DNA from 3 places in the Pseudomonas sp. GT1P32 genome. Region 3 is predicted to be linked to each of the others. Evidence: predicted binding sites of a transcription regulator. Region 3 holds the regulator's gene; each other region holds the start of a gene.
What was found. The regulator sigma-54, encoded in region 3, starts transcription at its own class of promoters, with help from an activator protein. The targets are predictions, from matches to a motif close to ANTGGCATNNANNTTGCTNT.
Positions count from the first base shown of each region.

Region 1: a site for sigma-54 is predicted at 1,895-1,914, ahead of ACYZUC_RS24695 (pilin). Genes of this name have one in related genera too.
Region 2: a site for sigma-54 is predicted at 1,933-1,952, ahead of glnA (type I glutamate--ammonia ligase). Genes of this name have one in related genera too.

Region 1 covers NZ_CM142704.1:5,378,817-5,384,330, reverse strand. Annotated here, with positions in the region: gene ACYZUC_RS24710 (DUF748 domain-containing protein) at 1-118, shown strand, start outside; gene ACYZUC_RS24705 (DUF2845 domain-containing protein) at 118-414, shown strand; gene ACYZUC_RS24700 (BON domain-containing protein) at 696-1,049, opposite strand; gene ACYZUC_RS24695 (pilin) at 1,380-1,796, opposite strand; gene pilB (type IV-A pilus assembly ATPase PilB) at 2,022-3,722, shown strand; gene ACYZUC_RS24685 (type II secretion system F family protein) at 3,725-4,942, shown strand; gene ACYZUC_RS24680 (prepilin peptidase) at 4,944-5,514, shown strand, end outside.
Region 2 covers NZ_CM142704.1:4,059,101-4,064,614, reverse strand. Annotated here, with positions in the region: gene ACYZUC_RS18525 (DUF4124 domain-containing protein) at 1-130, opposite strand, end outside; gene glnA (type I glutamate--ammonia ligase) at 430-1,836, opposite strand; gene thiI (tRNA uracil 4-sulfurtransferase ThiI) at 2,167-3,621, shown strand; gene typA (translational GTPase TypA) at 3,761-5,514, shown strand, end outside.
Region 3 covers NZ_CM142704.1:3,435,877-3,441,390, forward strand. Annotated here, with positions in the region: gene ACYZUC_RS15845 (KdsC family phosphatase) at 1-463, shown strand, start outside; gene lptC (LPS export ABC transporter periplasmic protein LptC) at 471-1,043, shown strand; gene lptA (lipopolysaccharide transport periplasmic protein LptA) at 1,030-1,578, shown strand; gene lptB (LPS export ABC transporter ATP-binding protein) at 1,578-2,303, shown strand; gene ACYZUC_RS15865 (RNA polymerase factor sigma-54) at 2,488-3,981, shown strand; gene hpf (ribosome hibernation-promoting factor, HPF/YfiA family) at 4,056-4,364, shown strand; gene ptsN (PTS IIA-like nitrogen regulatory protein PtsN) at 4,377-4,841, shown strand; gene rapZ (RNase adapter RapZ) at 4,844-5,514, shown strand, end outside.

The DNA of each region.
Region 1 (5,514 bases), 1.9 Mb from region 3:
TTATCTGGTCGACAAGGGTCAGTTGGCCGATGACCGCGTGTACTTCATCGATGCCAGTCTCGGCGAAGCGGAAAGTGACGGTCGGGTGGTAACGCCGTTGCACCTGGATGCCGAGTGATGATCAGTCGGTTGCTGATCAGCCTGGCACTGGCAATGGCGGCCAGTCCGGCCACGGCCGCCGATACCCTGCGCTGCGGCAGTCAGTTGGTCAGCGTCGGCGACCGGTCCAGCGAGGTCCTGCAGAAGTGCGGTGAGCCAGTCAGTCGAGACCTGTTGGGCTACAAGCGCAGCGCCAACCGTCGGGAAGAATTCCAGGTCGAGGAATGGACCTACGGGCCCAACGGCGGGATGTATCAATACCTACGGTTTGAAGGGAATCGCCTGAGGCAGATCACCAGCAAGCGCGGTAACTGACACACAGGCCCTTTGTAGGAGCCGGCTTGCTGGCGATTGCGGTGTGTCAGTAATCAGTTTCGTCGACTGACACACCGCAATCGTCGGAACGCCGCCCGCAGCAAGCCGGCTCCTACAGTTTGGTTTTGTGGTGGCCCGGAATAGAACAGGCCCCGGACACGAATGTCTGGGGCCTGTAATGGCCACATCCTTGTGGCCGTCGCATGAACTCTCAAGTGGCGGCAGACGCATGACTCGGCTCGTCTACCGCGCCTTCTCCCGTTCAGGCGAGAAGTCTTGCCTTACTCGGCTTTCAGGCCGTCAGCGGAGACCGCTTTGACGCCTTTGATTTTCTTGGTGATGGCCACAGCGGTGGCTTTCTGCGCGTCAGTCACCGCGACGGTGGACGACAGGGATACAACACCTTTGTTGGTTTCGACTTTGATATCGGTACCAGGAATGCCTTTTTCAGTTACCAGGTCAGCTTTGACTTTGGTGGTGATCCAGGTGTCTGAAGTGGTTTCTTTAGCCTTGGCCACTTCACCGGCAGCCAGGGTCATTGGCGCTTGGGTAGCCTGGGTCTGTGCAAATGCAGCGTTGGCCATGGTCAGGGTCAGAGCGGTAGCAGCAGCGGCAGCGATAGCGAACTTCTTCATACGAGTAACTCCTGTTTTTTCATAAAGTCTGCTGCGTGTCTTGTCAGCAGGGTTACTGGGTATAGTGCGAACGCTGTGCCAACTTTGAAACAGTCATTAATTCCTTATAAATCAGCAAGTTAAAAAAATGACTGATTTTCGAAATCATGCAAATTGCATGACTTCGGCAATATCTACATGCAAGTTGCGGGTTTTACCGTTGGCCTAAGGCCATGAATTTGTGGGGTTTTCCAAATCTCACCAAGAAGCACAGCGAACTGGGAGTTTTTTCCCCCCAAAAAAATGCCCCATCCAACGATGGGGCATTCTTCTATTTACCCGTTTGCAGCATTAAGTTGCTGAGGCTGTGCAACCAGGCGGTGCGTAATCGGCAGTCACGCCGGTCGCGCATGACCAGCCTGCTGTGGCGCTGCGAGTCAGCGTGATGGTTTTACCTGCCACAGGGGCCGGTGCTTTCTGCAAGGTGCAGACAATGGTGCCAGCGCCTGAGGCAACCGTGCCGGTGACAGCAATTGCACAGTTCTGCGTCGTCGTGCCGGCGCCCGTCAGTGTGGTGGGTTCTGCAGTGCCGGCATTCATCAGGTCTTCAAACGAAACCTTCAGCGCTGCAATCTCCGCCAACCCCGCCGTCACTTTTGCCCGGGCCTGATACTTCGAGTAAGCCGGCAACGCAAACGTCGCCAGAATCCCGATGATCGCCACCACGATCAACAGTTCGATAAGCGTAAAACCTTTCTGAGTATTCATAGACAAGCTCCATGCATGAGTCGAAATCTCATGACCTGAACCAGTCTCAGCACAGCCCATGCCAAGCCCGTTGCCCCCTGTTAGCGGGACGCGGGAACGAAGCAAGGCCTTTTCCAGCCCCCAGGATCCGCACTATCTGACACTTTTTGTCACCAGAGCAGCGCTGGTTTGGCGCCACCGGTTGACTAGGCTATAAGTCATGAACTGTCTGCGTCCGGTATCCCCATGAATGACATCGCCCTTAGCGGTCTGGCCAAGCAATTGGTTCTTGCCGAGCTGCTCACCGACCAAAGCGCGCAACAGGCGTATCAGCAAGCCCAACGTCATAAAATCTCCCTCGTCAGTTATCTGGTGCAGAACAAACTGGTGAAAAGTCGCCAGGTCGCCGAGATCGCTTCGGAGCATTTCGGCATGGCGCTGCTCGACCTCAACTGCCTGGACAAGGAAACCCAACCCAAGGGCCTGGTCAGCGAAAAACTGGTTCGCCAGCATCACGCCCTGCCCCTCTGGCGGCGCGGCAACAAGTTGTTCGTGGGGGTTTCCGACCCGACCAATCACCAGGCCATCAACGACATCCAGTTCAGCACCGGGCTGAACACCGAAGCCATCCTGGTGGAGGACGACAAGCTCAGCGATGCCATCGAGAAGTTCTTCGACAGCCATGCCAGCGGACTGGAAGACATGGCCGACGTAGACCTCGATGGCATGGACATCGAGTCGATCGATGACCACCAACAGGACGCCATCGCCGGACAGGATGCCGACGACGCGCCGGTGGTGCGCTTCGTTCACAAGATGCTGCTGGACGCGATCAGGAGTGGCTCTTCCGACCTGCATTTCGAGCCCTACGAAAAAACCTACCGCGTGCGGATGCGCACCGACGGCATGCTGCGTGAAGTCGCCAAGCCGCCGATTCAACTGGCCAACCGCATCGCCGCCCGCCTGAAAGTCATGGCCAGCCTCGACATCTCCGAGCGGCGCAAACCCCAGGACGGGCGGATCAAGATGCGCCTGTCGAAGAGCAAGTCCATCGACTTCCGGGTCAACACCCTGCCGACCCTGTGGGGCGAAAAAGTGGTGATCCGGATACTTGATCCATCGAGCGCGCAAATGGGCATCGACGCCCTCGGTTACGAACCGGACCAGAAAGACCTGTACATGGCCGCGCTGAAGCAGCCGCAGGGGATGATTCTGGTGACCGGTCCCACGGGGTCGGGCAAGACCGTGTCGCTCTACACCGGGCTGAACATTCTCAACACCGTGGACATCAACATCTCCACCGCCGAAGACCCGGTGGAGATCAACATGGAAGGCATCAACCAGGTCAACGTCAACGCCAAGCAGGGGCTGGGTTTTGCCCAGGCGCTGCGTTCGTTTTTGCGCCAGGACCCGGACGTGATCATGGTCGGCGAGATCCGCGACCTGGAAACCGCCGAAATTGCCATCAAAGCCGCCCAGACCGGGCACCTGGTGCTGTCGACCCTGCACACCAACAGCGCCGCCGAAACCCTGACCCGCCTGCACAACATGGGCATTCAGGGGTTCAACATCGCGACGTCCGTCAGCCTGATCATCGCCCAGCGCCTGGCGCGCAAACTGTGCAGCCAGTGCAAGAAGCCCATCGATATTCCCCGCGAGGCATTGATCAAGGAAGGCTTCCCCGAGGAACGGATTGGCGCATTCACGATCTATGAGCCGGTCGGTTGCGATCAGTGCAACGGCGGCTACAAGGGGCGCGTGGGGATTTATGAAGTGGTGAAGAACACAGCAGACCTGCAACGGCTGATCATGGCCGAAGGCAACTCGCTGGAAATCGATATCCAGATGCGCAAGGACGGCTTCAATGACCTGCGTACTTCCGGGCTGATCAAGGCCATGCAAGGTATCACCAGCCTTGAAGAAATCAACCGGGTCACCAAGGACTGAACATGGCGGTCAAGGCAGCAAAAATCAGTGTGTACGCCTGGGAAGGCACCGACAAAAAAGGCAGCAGAATAACCGGCGAACTCAGCGGTCAGAACCCGGCGCTGATCAAGGCGCAACTGCGCAAGCAAGGCATCAACCCCGGCAAGGTGCGCAAGAAATCCGCCTCGCTTTTCAGCCTCGGTCAACGCATCAAGGCGCATGACATTGCCCTGTTCACCCGGCAGATGGCGACCATGATGAAAGCCGGCGTGCCGCTGTTGCAGTCGTTCGACATCATCGGAGAAGGCTTCGAAAACCCGGCCATGCGCAAACTGGTGGACGAGGTGAAACAGGAAGTCGCGGCGGGTAACAGCTTCGCGGCGGCCCTGCGCAAAAAGCCGCAGTATTTTGATGAGCTCTACTGCAATCTGGTGGATGCCGGCGAACAGGCCGGCGCGCTGGACACCCTGTTGGAGCGGGTCGCGACCTACAAGGAAAAGAGCGAAAGCCTCAAGGCCAAGATCAAGAAAGCCATGACTTATCCGCTGGCGGTGGTGTTCGTCGCGATCATCGTCACCGGGATTCTGCTGGTCAAGGTGGTGCCGCAGTTCGAGTCGGTGTTCAAAGGTTTTGGTGCGCAACTGCCGGCGTTCACGGTGATGGTCATCGGCCTGTCGCAGTTCATGCAGGATTGGTGGTGGCTGATGCTTGGCGTGCTGATCGCGGCGATATTCGGTGTGCGCCACGCCTTCAAGACATCGCAAGGCTTTCGGGACCGGACAGACACCTGGCTGCTGAAACTGCCGTTGATTGGCACGTTGATGTACAAGTCCGCCGTGGCCCGTTACGCCCGTACGCTGTCGACCACTTTCGCCGCGGGTGTGCCGCTGGTCGAAGCGCTGGAGTCAGTGGCAGGCGCGACCGGCAACATTGTGTTCAAGCGGGCGGTGCTGCGTATCAAGCAGGACGTTTCGACGGGGATGCAGCTGAATTTCTCCATGCGCACCGCCGGCGTCTTTCCGAACATGGCGATCCAGATGACAGCCATTGGCGAAGAGTCCGGCGCACTGGACGACATGCTCGACAAGGTCGCCAGTTTCTATGAGGCGGAAGTCGACAATATGGTCGACAATCTCACCAGTCTGATGGAGCCATTCATCATGGTGGTGCTGGGTGTGATCGTCGGCGGCCTGGTGGTTGCGATGTACCTGCCCATTTTCCAACTCGGCAATGCGATCTGACATGCCCTTGAACGAAATCCTGACCGTGTACCCGCTGGCGTTTGTCGTCGTTGCACTGGTGGTCGGCTTGCTGGTCGGCAGCTTCCTCAACGTGGTGATCTGGCGCCTGCCGAAAATGCTCGCGCGTGAGTGGCAATTGCAGGCCCGGGAAGTTCTCGGTTTGCCTGGCGAAACACCGCCTGCGACCTACAACCTGATGCTGCCCCACTCCCAGTGCCCGCACTGTGGGCACCGGATTCGCGCCCGGGAAAACATCCCGCTGCTCAGTTACGTGTTTTTACGTGGACGATGCTCAAGCTGCGCAACGCCCATCAGCAAACGCTACCCGTTGACCGAACTGGCCTGCGGCCTGCTGTCGGCGTTCATTGCCTGGCACTTCGGTTTCGGCTGGCAAGCCGGGATGGTGCTGGTCCTGAGCTGGGGCCTGTTGGCCATGAGCCTGATCGACGCCGAGCATCAACTGTTGCCGGATGTGCTGGTGCTACCGCTGATGTGGCTGGGACTGATCGTCAACAGCTTCAAATTGTTCGTGCCGTTGCACGAGGCGCTATGGGGCGCAATTGCGGGCTACA
Region 2 (5,514 bases), 620 kb from region 3:
GCTGAGCCTTCACACCGTCGGGTGGTTGATTGCTGTAGGCGGTGTTGCCGGCGGCGTCGGTGTACTTATAAATCTGCGCGGCGACGGGCAGGGCGATCAACAACAGGATGAACGGAAAACCACGACCCATAAAATCGACCAGAAACGAAAGCGTTGGGTTGCAGCATAGGTCAGGGCTGGCGATTGACCCAAGTTGTAAACATTCGGGCATGATTTCCTGCAATGCATCAGGCGGCGCAAGTCCCTGTGGGAGCGAGCCTGCTCGCGAAAGCGGTGCGTCATTCAAAATCAATGTTGGATGTGACGACCCCTTCGCGAGCAGGCTCGCTCCCACAGAAAAGCGGGGCCATCCGCGGAATCGCGGGCATAAAAAAGGCCTCCCGAAGGAGGCCTCTTTTTTGTCACGCCGCGTGCCGCGGCGCTACCGGATCAGCAGCTGTAGTACAGCTCGTATTCCAGTGGGTGTACGAAGGTACGTACCTTGATTTCTTCTTCGCTTTTCAGAGCGATGTAAGCGTCGATGAAGTCATCGGAGAACACGCCGCCTTTGGTCAGGAACGCACGACCTTTGTCCAGCTCTTCCAGGGCTTCTTTCAGGCTGCCGCAAACTTGTGGGATCTCTTTCGCCTCTTCAGGCGGCAGGTCGTACAGGTTTTTGTCAGCCGCGTCGCCAGGGTGGATCTTGTTCTGGATACCGTCCAGGCCAGCCATCATCAGTGCTGCGAAGCACAGGTATGGGTTGGCAGCCGGATCCGGGAAGCGCGCTTCGATACGGCGGCCTTTCGGGCTCGACACGTAAGGAATACGGATCGAAGCGGAGCGGTTACGGGCCGAGTAGGCCAGCATCACTGGAGCTTCGAAGCCTGGAACCAGACGCTTGTAGGAGTTGGTCGCCGGGTTGGTGAAGCCGTTCAGGGCCTTACCGTGTTTGATGATGCCGCCGATGAAGTACAGAGCGGTGTCGGACAGACCGGCATAGCCTTCGCCAGCGAAGGTGTTCTTGCCGTCTTTCCAGATGGACATGTGCACGTGCATGCCCGAGCCGTTGTCGCCGTACAGAGGCTTAGGCATGAAGGTAGCGGTGCGGCCGTAGGCATCGGCCACGTTGTGCACGACGTACTTCAGGGTTTGGGTTTCGTCGGCTTTCTTCACCAGGGTGTTGAACTTGACGCCGATTTCGTTCTGGCCGGCAGTTGCCACTTCGTGGTGGTGAACTTCTACGGTCAGGCCCATTTCTTCCAGTGCGTTGCACATGGAGGTACGGATTTCGTGGTCGTGGTCGAACGGTGGAACAGGGAAGTAACCGCCTTTGACGCCTGGACGGTGGCCACGGTTGCCGCCTTCCACGTCCTGGTCGGACATCCACGAGCCTTGTTCAGAGTAGATCTTGAACATGGAACCGGAGATGTCGGACTTGAACTTCACTTGGTCGAAGATGAAGAACTCTGGCTCCGGACCGGCATACACAGTGTCGCCGATGGCGGTGGACTTGAGGTATTCCTCTGCGCGCTTGGCGATCGCACGTGGGTCGCGATCGTAGCCTTGCATGCTCGAAGGTTCGATGATGTCGCAGACCAGGATCAGGGTCGGCTCTTCGGTGAACGGGTCCAGTACGGCAGTGCTGTCGTCCGGCAGCAGGATCATGTCGGAGGCTTCGATGCCTTTCCAGCCAGCGATGGAGGAACCGTCGAACATCTTGCCGACTTCGAAGAAGTCTTCATCCAGCGCGTCGCGAGCCGGCATGGTCACGTGGTGCTGGGTGCCTTTGGTGTCCGTGAAGCGCAGATCAATCCACTTGACGTCATGATCTTTGATGAGTTGAACCGACTTCGACATAGTGTCCTCCGGGTGGCTTCGGGCTTAGTAGTGGATGCCCTTAGAATGTGGGTGATGCCGGCGCGAATACTCTGCCAAGGCAACCTGCCTCACAAGGGAGCAAATTGCATGCCAGTGCCCCACCATGGGTTTTTTGCCCCAATATCACGCTTATAAAGGTGCGTAGCGCATTAATGGAGAAAATCCCGCCCTACAATGTGGCGTAAAAATTGGTAAATGACCTGTTTTGGTGCGCGAAAAACCTTCTGCACATTAACTGGTTAAACCTTGAGCAATTTCCGCTATAATCCGCGCCCCCCTTTTTCGGCAGGCCTCGCGCGCGCTGTTTCCATGAAATTAATCGTAAAAGTCTTCCCAGAGATCACCATCAAGAGCCGCCCGGTACGGATGCGTTTCATCCGCCAGTTGGCCAAGAACATCCGTGCCGTGCTCCGCGATCTGGATCCGGCTGTGGTGGTGAACGGCGTGTGGGACAACCTCGAGCTGGAAACCCGCGTCAGCGATCCCAAGGCTCTGAAGGAGATGGGCGAGCGTCTGAGCTGCATGCCGGGCGTCGCGCACTTCCTGCAAATCGATGAGTACCCGCTGGGTGATTTCGACGACATCGTTGAAAAATGCAAGCAGCACTACGGTGATGCACTGGCCGGCAAGATTTTCTCGGTGCGTTGCAAACGCGCCGGCAAGCACCCATTCAGCTCGATAGATATTGAGAAATACGTCGGCAGCCAGTTGCGCCGCCAGTGCGGTGCCGCCGGGATCGACCTGAAAAAACCTGAAATCGAAGTCCGAATCGAAGTTCGCGACCAACGGTTGTTCGTGATCCACAGTCAGCACAACGGCATCGGCGGTTATCCGCTGGGTGCACTGGAGCAGACACTTGTGCTGATGTCCGGCGGCTTCGACTCCACTGTGGCGGCCTACCAGATCATGCGTCGCGGCCTGATGGCCCACTTCTGCTTCTTCAATCTGGGCGGAAGGGCCCACGAACTGGGCGTGATGGAAGTCGCGCACTTCATCTGGAAGAAGTACGGCAGCTCCCAACGCGTGTTATTTGTCAGTGTGCCGTTCGAGGAAGTACTGGGAGAAATTCTCGGTAAAGTCGATAACAGTCATATGGGCGTAGTATTGAAGCGTATGATGTTGCGCGCTGCGACCCAAATTGCCGATCGACTGCAAATCGAAGCGCTGGTGACCGGGGAGGCGATCTCCCAGGTGTCGAGCCAGACATTGCCGAATCTGAACGTGATCGACTGCGTGACCGAGAAGCTGGTGCTGCGCCCGCTGATCGCCAGTCACAAGCAGGACATCATCGATCTGGCCAACGAAATCGGTACCGCCGATTTCGCCCGGCACATGCCGGAGTATTGCGGGGTCATTTCAGTCAACCCGAAGACGGCTGCCAAGCGCCACCGGGTGGAGCATGAAGAGAAAGAATTCGACATGGCAGTCCTTGAGCGTGCGCTCGAGAACGCCAAACTGGTGCCGATCGATCGCGTGATCGACGAATTGGGCCAGGATTTGCAGATCGAAGAAGTCAGCGAAGCACTGGCGGGGCAGATCATCATCGACATCCGTCACCCGGATGCCGCTGAAGACGAGCCGCTGGAACTCGGTGGCATTGAGGTGCAGACGATGCCGTTTTATGCATTGAACGCTCGTTTCAAGGAACTGGACCCTACTCGCCAGTACCTGCTGTATTGCGACAAAGGCGTGATGAGTCGCCTGCATGCCCACCATTTGCTCAGTGAGGGGCATGCCAATGTGCGCGTTTATCGACCGAGCTAAGAGCCCGGGGCTGTTTGCCTGTGGCCTGCGTCATCGGCCCCCCGACTCTGCCGTCAAGCTGTAACGGCAAGGCCTGACTCTACTGTTAATCGCTGCCAAGACTTGTCAGCACACCGAATCCTCTGATCGAGATACACAAGTGATCGAAAATCTACGCAACATCGCCATCATTGCTCACGTTGACCATGGTAAAACCACCCTGGTAGACAAACTCTTGCGTCAATCCGGCACCCTGGAGCGCAACGAGCTCAACGACGAGCGCGTGATGGACTCCAACGACCAGGAGAAAGAGCGCGGTATTACCATTCTGGCGAAAAACACCGCCATCAACTGGAACGGCTACCACATCAACATCGTGGACACCCCGGGCCACGCCGACTTCGGCGGCGAAGTTGAACGCGTAATGTCGATGGTTGACTCCGTTCTGCTGCTGGTTGACGCTCAAGACGGCCCTATGCCGCAAACCCGTTTCGTGACCAAGAAGGCTTTCGAAGCCGGCCTGCGTCCAATCGTGGTCATCAACAAGGTTGACCGTCCAGGCGCGCGTCCGGACTGGGTTCTGGACCAGATCTTCGACCTGTTCGACAACCTGGGTGCCACCGAAGAACAGCTGGACTTCAAAGTCGTCTACGCCTCGGCCCTGAACGGTATTGCCGGTCTGGACCACACCGACATGGCTGAAGACATGACCCCGCTGTACCAGTCGATCGTCGACAACGTACCTGCGCCGCAAGTCGACCGTGACGGTCCGTTCCAGATGCAAATCTCCGCTCTGGACTACAACAGCTTCCTGGGTGTTATCGGCGTTGGCCGTATCGCTCGTGGTCGCATCAAGCCGAACACTCCGGTTGTCGCTATCGACGCCGACGGCAAGAAGCGTAACGGCCGTATCCTGAAGCTGATGGGTCACCACGGTCTGCACCGTATCGACGTTGAAGAAGCAGCTGCCGGCGACATCGTCTGCATCAGCGGCTTCGACCAGCTGTTCATCTCCGACACTCTGTGCGATCCACTGAACGTCGAAGCGATGAAGCCGCTGACCGTTGACGAACCAACCGTTTCCATGACCTTCCAGGTAAACGACTCGCCTTTCTGCGGTAAAGAAGGCAAGTTCGTGACTTCCCGTAACATCAAGGAACGTCTGGACAAAGAGCTGCTGTACAACGTTGCCCTGCGCGTTGAAGAAGGCGACTCCGCTGACAAGTTCAAAGTCTCCGGCCGTGGTGAGCTGCACCTCTCGGTACTGATCGAAACCATGCGTCGCGAAGGCTTCGAAATGGGTGTTGGTCGTCCGGAAGTGATCATCCGTATGGTTGACGGCGTTAAGCACGAACCGTACGAAAACGTGACCATCGACCTGCCGGAAGAATCGCAAGGTTCGATCATGGAACAGATCGGTATCCGTAAAGGCGACCTGACCAACATGGTTCCGGATGGCAAGGGCCGTGTGCGCCTTGAGTACAACATCCCGGCGCGTGGCCTGATCGGTTTCCGTAACGAGTTCCTGACCCTGACCTCCGGTGCAGGCATCCTGACCTCGATCTTCGACCGTTACGACGTGATGAAGTCCGGCGACATGTCCGGCCGTCAGAACGGCGTGCTGGTTTCGGTTGCTACCGGTAAGGCTCTGACTTACTCGCTGGAAACCCTGCAAGCTCGCGGCAAACTGTTCCTGGGTCACGGTGAAGACGTGTACGAAGGTCAAATCGTCGGCATCAACAGCCGCGACAACGACCTGGGCGTCAACCCAACCAAAGGCAAGAAGCTCGACAACATGCGTGCTTCGGGTAAAGACGAAACCATCGCTCTGGTTCCGCCTATCCGTTTCACCCTGGAACAAGCTCTGGAATTCGTTCAAGAAGACGAATTGTGCGAAGTCACTCCTAAGTCCAT
Region 3 (5,514 bases):
CGTCCTGACCGACGGACGCCTGTACTTCCTTGAAGACGGCAGCGAATTCAAGACATTCAATACACTCGACGGCCAGGGCATCAAGATGTTGATGGCAGCGGGCGTGCAGACGGCTATCATCAGCGGCCGCAAGACCCCGGTGGTCGAGCGACGAGCGAAGAACCTCGGCATTCCCCACCTTTATCAGGGCCGTGAAGATAAACTGGTGGTGCTTGACGAGCTTCTCGCCCAGCTCAACCTAAGCTACGAACAAGTCGCCTACCTCGGCGACGACCTGCCAGACCTGCCGGTGATTCGCCGCGTTGGCCTGGGTATGGCGGTGGCCAATGCCGCCAGTTTTGTGCGTGAACACGCCCACGGCATCACCCAGGCCCGTGGTGGCGAGGGTGCCGCTCGCGAATTCTGCGAATTGATCCTGCGCGCCCAGGGCCGCCTCGATGCGGCCAACGCCGCGTACCTGTGAGCCAACTATGCTGAGCAAGAAATTTCGCAACTTCCTGATGTTCGGTTGCATCGCAGCGATATTTGCTGCGGTTGGCTACTGGAACATCAGCCCGGAACGCTTCCTCGACAAGCCAGTGGTAACGGTCGATGAAAGCGCGATCGACTACTACGCGATCAACGCGCACAGCGTCCAGTACCTGCCGGATGGCAAACTGCAATACGAAATGACGTCCGACAAGGTTGAACACCTGAAGGCGACCGAAGTGACGCTGTTGACCAACCCGGACCTGAACATGTTCCGCGGCACCGAGTTCCCCTGGCACGTCCAGAGCGAACACGGCGAGGTCAACCCGGACGGCACTCAGGTCGAACTGATTGACTCGGTGCGCATCACGCGCTTCGACGAGAAAAACCGCAAGACCCTGATTACCACCACCCGCATGACCGTGTTCCCGCAACAGCAATATGCGCAGACCGAGCAACCCGTTAGAATCGACGGCGCTGGCGGTGTATCGACTGGCAAGGGAATGAAAGCGTATTTGAAAGAAAGCAGGATACACCTGCTATCGAACGTAAGAGGACAGTATGAGGCTCGTTAAAACTCTCCCTATTTTGCTCGGTCTGAGCGCAGCACTGGGAAGCGTGAGCGCCTGGGCTCTGCCGACCGATAGAGATCAGCCTATCCGCATTCAGGCCGACGACGCCCAACTGGACGACAAGAATGGCGTTGCCACCTATAAAGGTGACGTGATCATCACTCAGGGCTCAATGAAGGTCACCGGCAATACTGTGACCATGACCCGCAAACCTAACGGCGACATCGACGTGGTGACCTCGGTGGGCAACCTCGCCTACTTCGAGCAGATCCAAACCGCTGGTGACACCAAGCCGGTTCAGGGCTGGGGCGTCACCATCCAGTATCACGCCTCGCAAGACCGCGTCGTGCTGATTGATCGCGCCAAAGTTGTCGATAAAGACGGCAACGTCACCCAAGGCGAGAAAATCGTCTACGACACCAACAAAAAGCTTGCCAGCGCAGGCCGAGCCACGGGCACCAATGTGACCGAGTCGCGTCCGCGTATCGACATGGTGATCCAGCCGAAAAAGAAAACCGACGAGCAAAAGGCCCCGTAATGGCAACTCTGAAAGCTCAGCATTTGGCCAAGAGCTACAAGAGCCGTCAGGTCGTGCGCGACGTCAGCCTGTCTATCGACAGCGGTCAGATCGTCGGCCTGCTTGGCCCTAACGGCGCCGGCAAAACCACCTGCTTCTACATGATTGTCGGCCTGGTTCAGGCCGATCAGGGTCGCGTACTGATCGATGATCTGGACGTCAGCCACCAGCCGATGCACGGTCGTGCGAAGGCAGGTATCGGCTATCTTCCGCAAGAAGCGTCGATCTTCCGCAAACTATCGGTCGCCGACAACATCATGGCGATCCTCGAGACCCGCAAGGAACTCGACAAGGCCGGTCGTCGCAAGGAACTGGAAAGCCTGCTGCAGGAATTCCACATCAGCCACATCCGCGACAACCTCGGCATGAGCCTGTCCGGTGGCGAACGCCGCCGTGTGGAAATCGCCCGGGCACTGGCCACCAACCCGAAATTCATCCTCCTCGACGAACCGTTCGCCGGCGTGGACCCGATTTCGGTGGGCGACATCAAACAGATCATCTACCACCTCAAGGCCAAGGGCATTGGCGTGCTGATCACCGACCACAACGTCCGTGAAACGCTGGATATCTGCGAAACCGCCTACATCGTCAACGATGGCCAATTGATCGCCGAAGGTGATTCGGCCACCATCCTGGCCAACGACCTCGTGAAAGAAGTCTATCTGGGCCATGAGTTCCGCCTGTAAGCGCTGAGGTGTCTGGCTGGCTGTCCGAGCGCTTGTCTCGATAAAAAATCAATACTTTTTTATTGTTACAGCGCTCTAGGCAAACGCTACGGTTTCGGGCATATAATTTGCTTATGTTTGGCGCTTCGGCGCCCTGTAGTGGATGGCGCATGTGCGCCGGCGAATAAGGTGTTTAGCCCCTGCCATGAAACCATCGCTAGTCTTGAGAATGGGCCAGCAGCTGACGATGACACCGCAGCTGCAACAGGCCATCCGCCTGCTCCAATTGTCGACCCTGGACCTGCAACAGGAAATCCAGGAGGCCCTGGAGTCCAATCCGATGCTCGAACGCCAGGAAGAAGGCGACGACTTCGATAACGCCGACCCCTTGGCCGACAAAGCCGAACAGCAACCCAACGCCGACGTTTCAGAACCCTCCTATCAGGAAACCGCCCCGACGGTGGACAACCTCGAGGAAGGTGACTGGAACGAGCGCATTCCCAACGAACTGCCCGTCGACACCGCCTGGGAAGACGTCTACCAGACCAGCGCCAGCAGCCTGCCGAGCAACGATGACGACGAGTGGGATTTTACTACCCGTACATCCGCCGGTGAGAGCCTGCAAAGCCACCTGTTGTGGCAACTGAACCTGGCGCCGATGTCCGACACCGATCGCCTGATCGCCGTGACCCTGATCGATTGCATCAACAATCAGGGCTACCTGGACGAAACCCTCGAGGAAATCCTCGAAGCCTTCGATCCGGAACTCGACATCGAACTGGACGAAATCGAAGCCGTCCTGCATCGCATCCAGCAATTCGAACCCGCCGGCATCGGCGCCCGCAACCTGGGTGAATGCCTGCTGCTGCAATTGCGCCAGCTTCCAGCCAAGACACCTTGGCTGGCCGAGGCCAAGCGCCTGGTCACCGATTACATCGACCTGCTCGGCAGCCGCGACTACAGCCAGCTGATGCGCCGCATGAAGCTCAAGGAAGATGAACTGCGCCAGGTGATCGAACTGGTTCAGAGCCTCAACCCGCGCCCTGGCTCGCAGATCGAATCCAGCGAAGCCGAGTACGTCGTCCCCGACGTGATCGTGCGCAAGGACAACGAGCGCTGGCTGGTCGAGCTGAACCAGGAATCGGTGCCACGGTTGCGGGTCAACGCCCAATACGCCGGTTTTGTTCGCCGCGCCGACACCAGTGCCGACAACACCTTCATGCGTAATCAGTTGCAAGAGGCCCGCTGGTTCATCAAGAGCCTGCAAAGCCGCAACGAAACCCTGATGAAAGTTGCCACCCAGATCGTCGAGCATCAGCGCGGTTTTCTGGAATACGGCGACGAAGCGATGAAACCGCTGGTGCTGCATGACATCGCCGAAGCGGTGGGCATGCACGAGTCGACGATTTCCCGCGTAACGACACAAAAATTCATGCATACCCCCCGGGGCATATATGAGCTGAAATACTTTTTCTCCAGCCACGTCAGCACCTCCGAAGGCGGTGAATGCTCGTCCACGGCGATCCGCGCGATCATCAAAAAACTGGTTGCCGCGGAAAATCAGAAAAAGCCGTTGAGTGACAGCAAGATCGCTGGTTTACTGGAGGCACAAGGCATTCAGGTGGCTCGCCGCACCGTCGCCAAGTACCGCGAATCCCTCGGGATCGCGCCTTCGAGCGAACGCAAGCGGTTGATGTAGAGCCACGCCACAGCGTTCCAGTGGTAGATCATCTGGTCTACCGCTTTATGCACTGGCAACGAAGGAGAAGCTGTATGCAAGTCAACATCAGTGGACACCAACTGGAAGTGACCGAACCTCTTCGCACCTACATCGGCGAAAAACTCGAACGGTTAGAGAGGCATTTCGACAAGATCACCAACGTGCAGGTCACGATGACGGTCGAAAAGCTGAAGCAGAAAATCGAAGCCACGCTGCATATTCCCGGCAATGAAGTGGTCGCCAACGCGGAACATACCGATATGTACGCGGCGATCGACGCATTGACCGACAAGCTGGATAAACAACTCAAAAAGCATAAGGAAAAGACCCAGAGCCTCCTCCAGGGCGCGACCGGTCGTTAACACTCCCAACCCATGATCCGACTTGAAAGCATCCTGACCCCCGGCCGTTCCCTCGTGAACGTGCCGGGCGGCAGCAAAAAGAAAGCCCTCGAGCAAATTGCCAACCTGATCGCCCGGGAAGTGCCGGATCTGGAGATGCAAGATGTCTTCGAGGCGTTGATTGCCCGTGAAAAACTCGGTTCGACCGGTTTTGGTAACGGCATCGCTATCCCTCACTGTCGGCTGAAAGGTTGCACCTCGCCCATCAGCGCCTTGATGCACCTGGACGCCCCTATCGATTTCGACGCCATCGACGGTGCTCCGGTTGACCTGCTGTTCGTCTTGCTGGTCCCCGAAGCCGCTACCGATGCGCACCTTGAATTGCTCCGTCAGATCGCCAGCATGCTCGATCGCAAGGAAGTCCGCGATCGCCTGCGTAGCGCCCCGAGCAATGAAGCCTTGTATCAGGTTGTCCTGGACGAGCAAAACGGGCACTAATCATGCGCTTGATCATCGTCAGTGGCCGTTCCGGCTCAGGTAAAAGCACCGCGCTCGATGTTCTCGAGGACAACGGCTATTACTGCATCGACAACCTGCCCGCCGGGTTGTTGCCGGAACTGGCTGAACGCGCGCTGATCCACACCGAACTGGCGCAACCGCTGGTTGCCGTGTCCATTGACGCGCGCAACCTGCCGAGCCACCTGAGCCGGTTTCCGGAACTGCTCGAAGAAGTTCGCAGCCGGCATATCCAGTGCGACGTCCTGTACCTGGACGCCGACGAAGAAACCTTGCTTAAGCGTTTTTCGGAAACTCGCCGTCGTCACCCGCTGAGCAGCGCCAACCGCTCGCTGGCCGAGGCGATCAACGATGAAACCAGCCTTCTGGGGCCGATTGCCGACCTCGCCGATCTCAAGGTCATCACCACCAACCTGAACCTGTACCAGCTGCGCGATACCATCAAGTTGCGCCTGCTGAACCAGCCGGAACCCGGCACAGCGTTTTTGGTGGAGTCGTTCGGATTCAAGCGCGGCATGCCGGTGGACGCCGATCTGGTGTTCGACGTGCGCTGCCTGCCGAACCCCTATTGGAAGCCCGAGCTACGCGATCAGTCCGGGCTTGATGAACCGGTTGCCACATACCTGGCCGCCCAGCCGGACGTCGAAGAGATGTT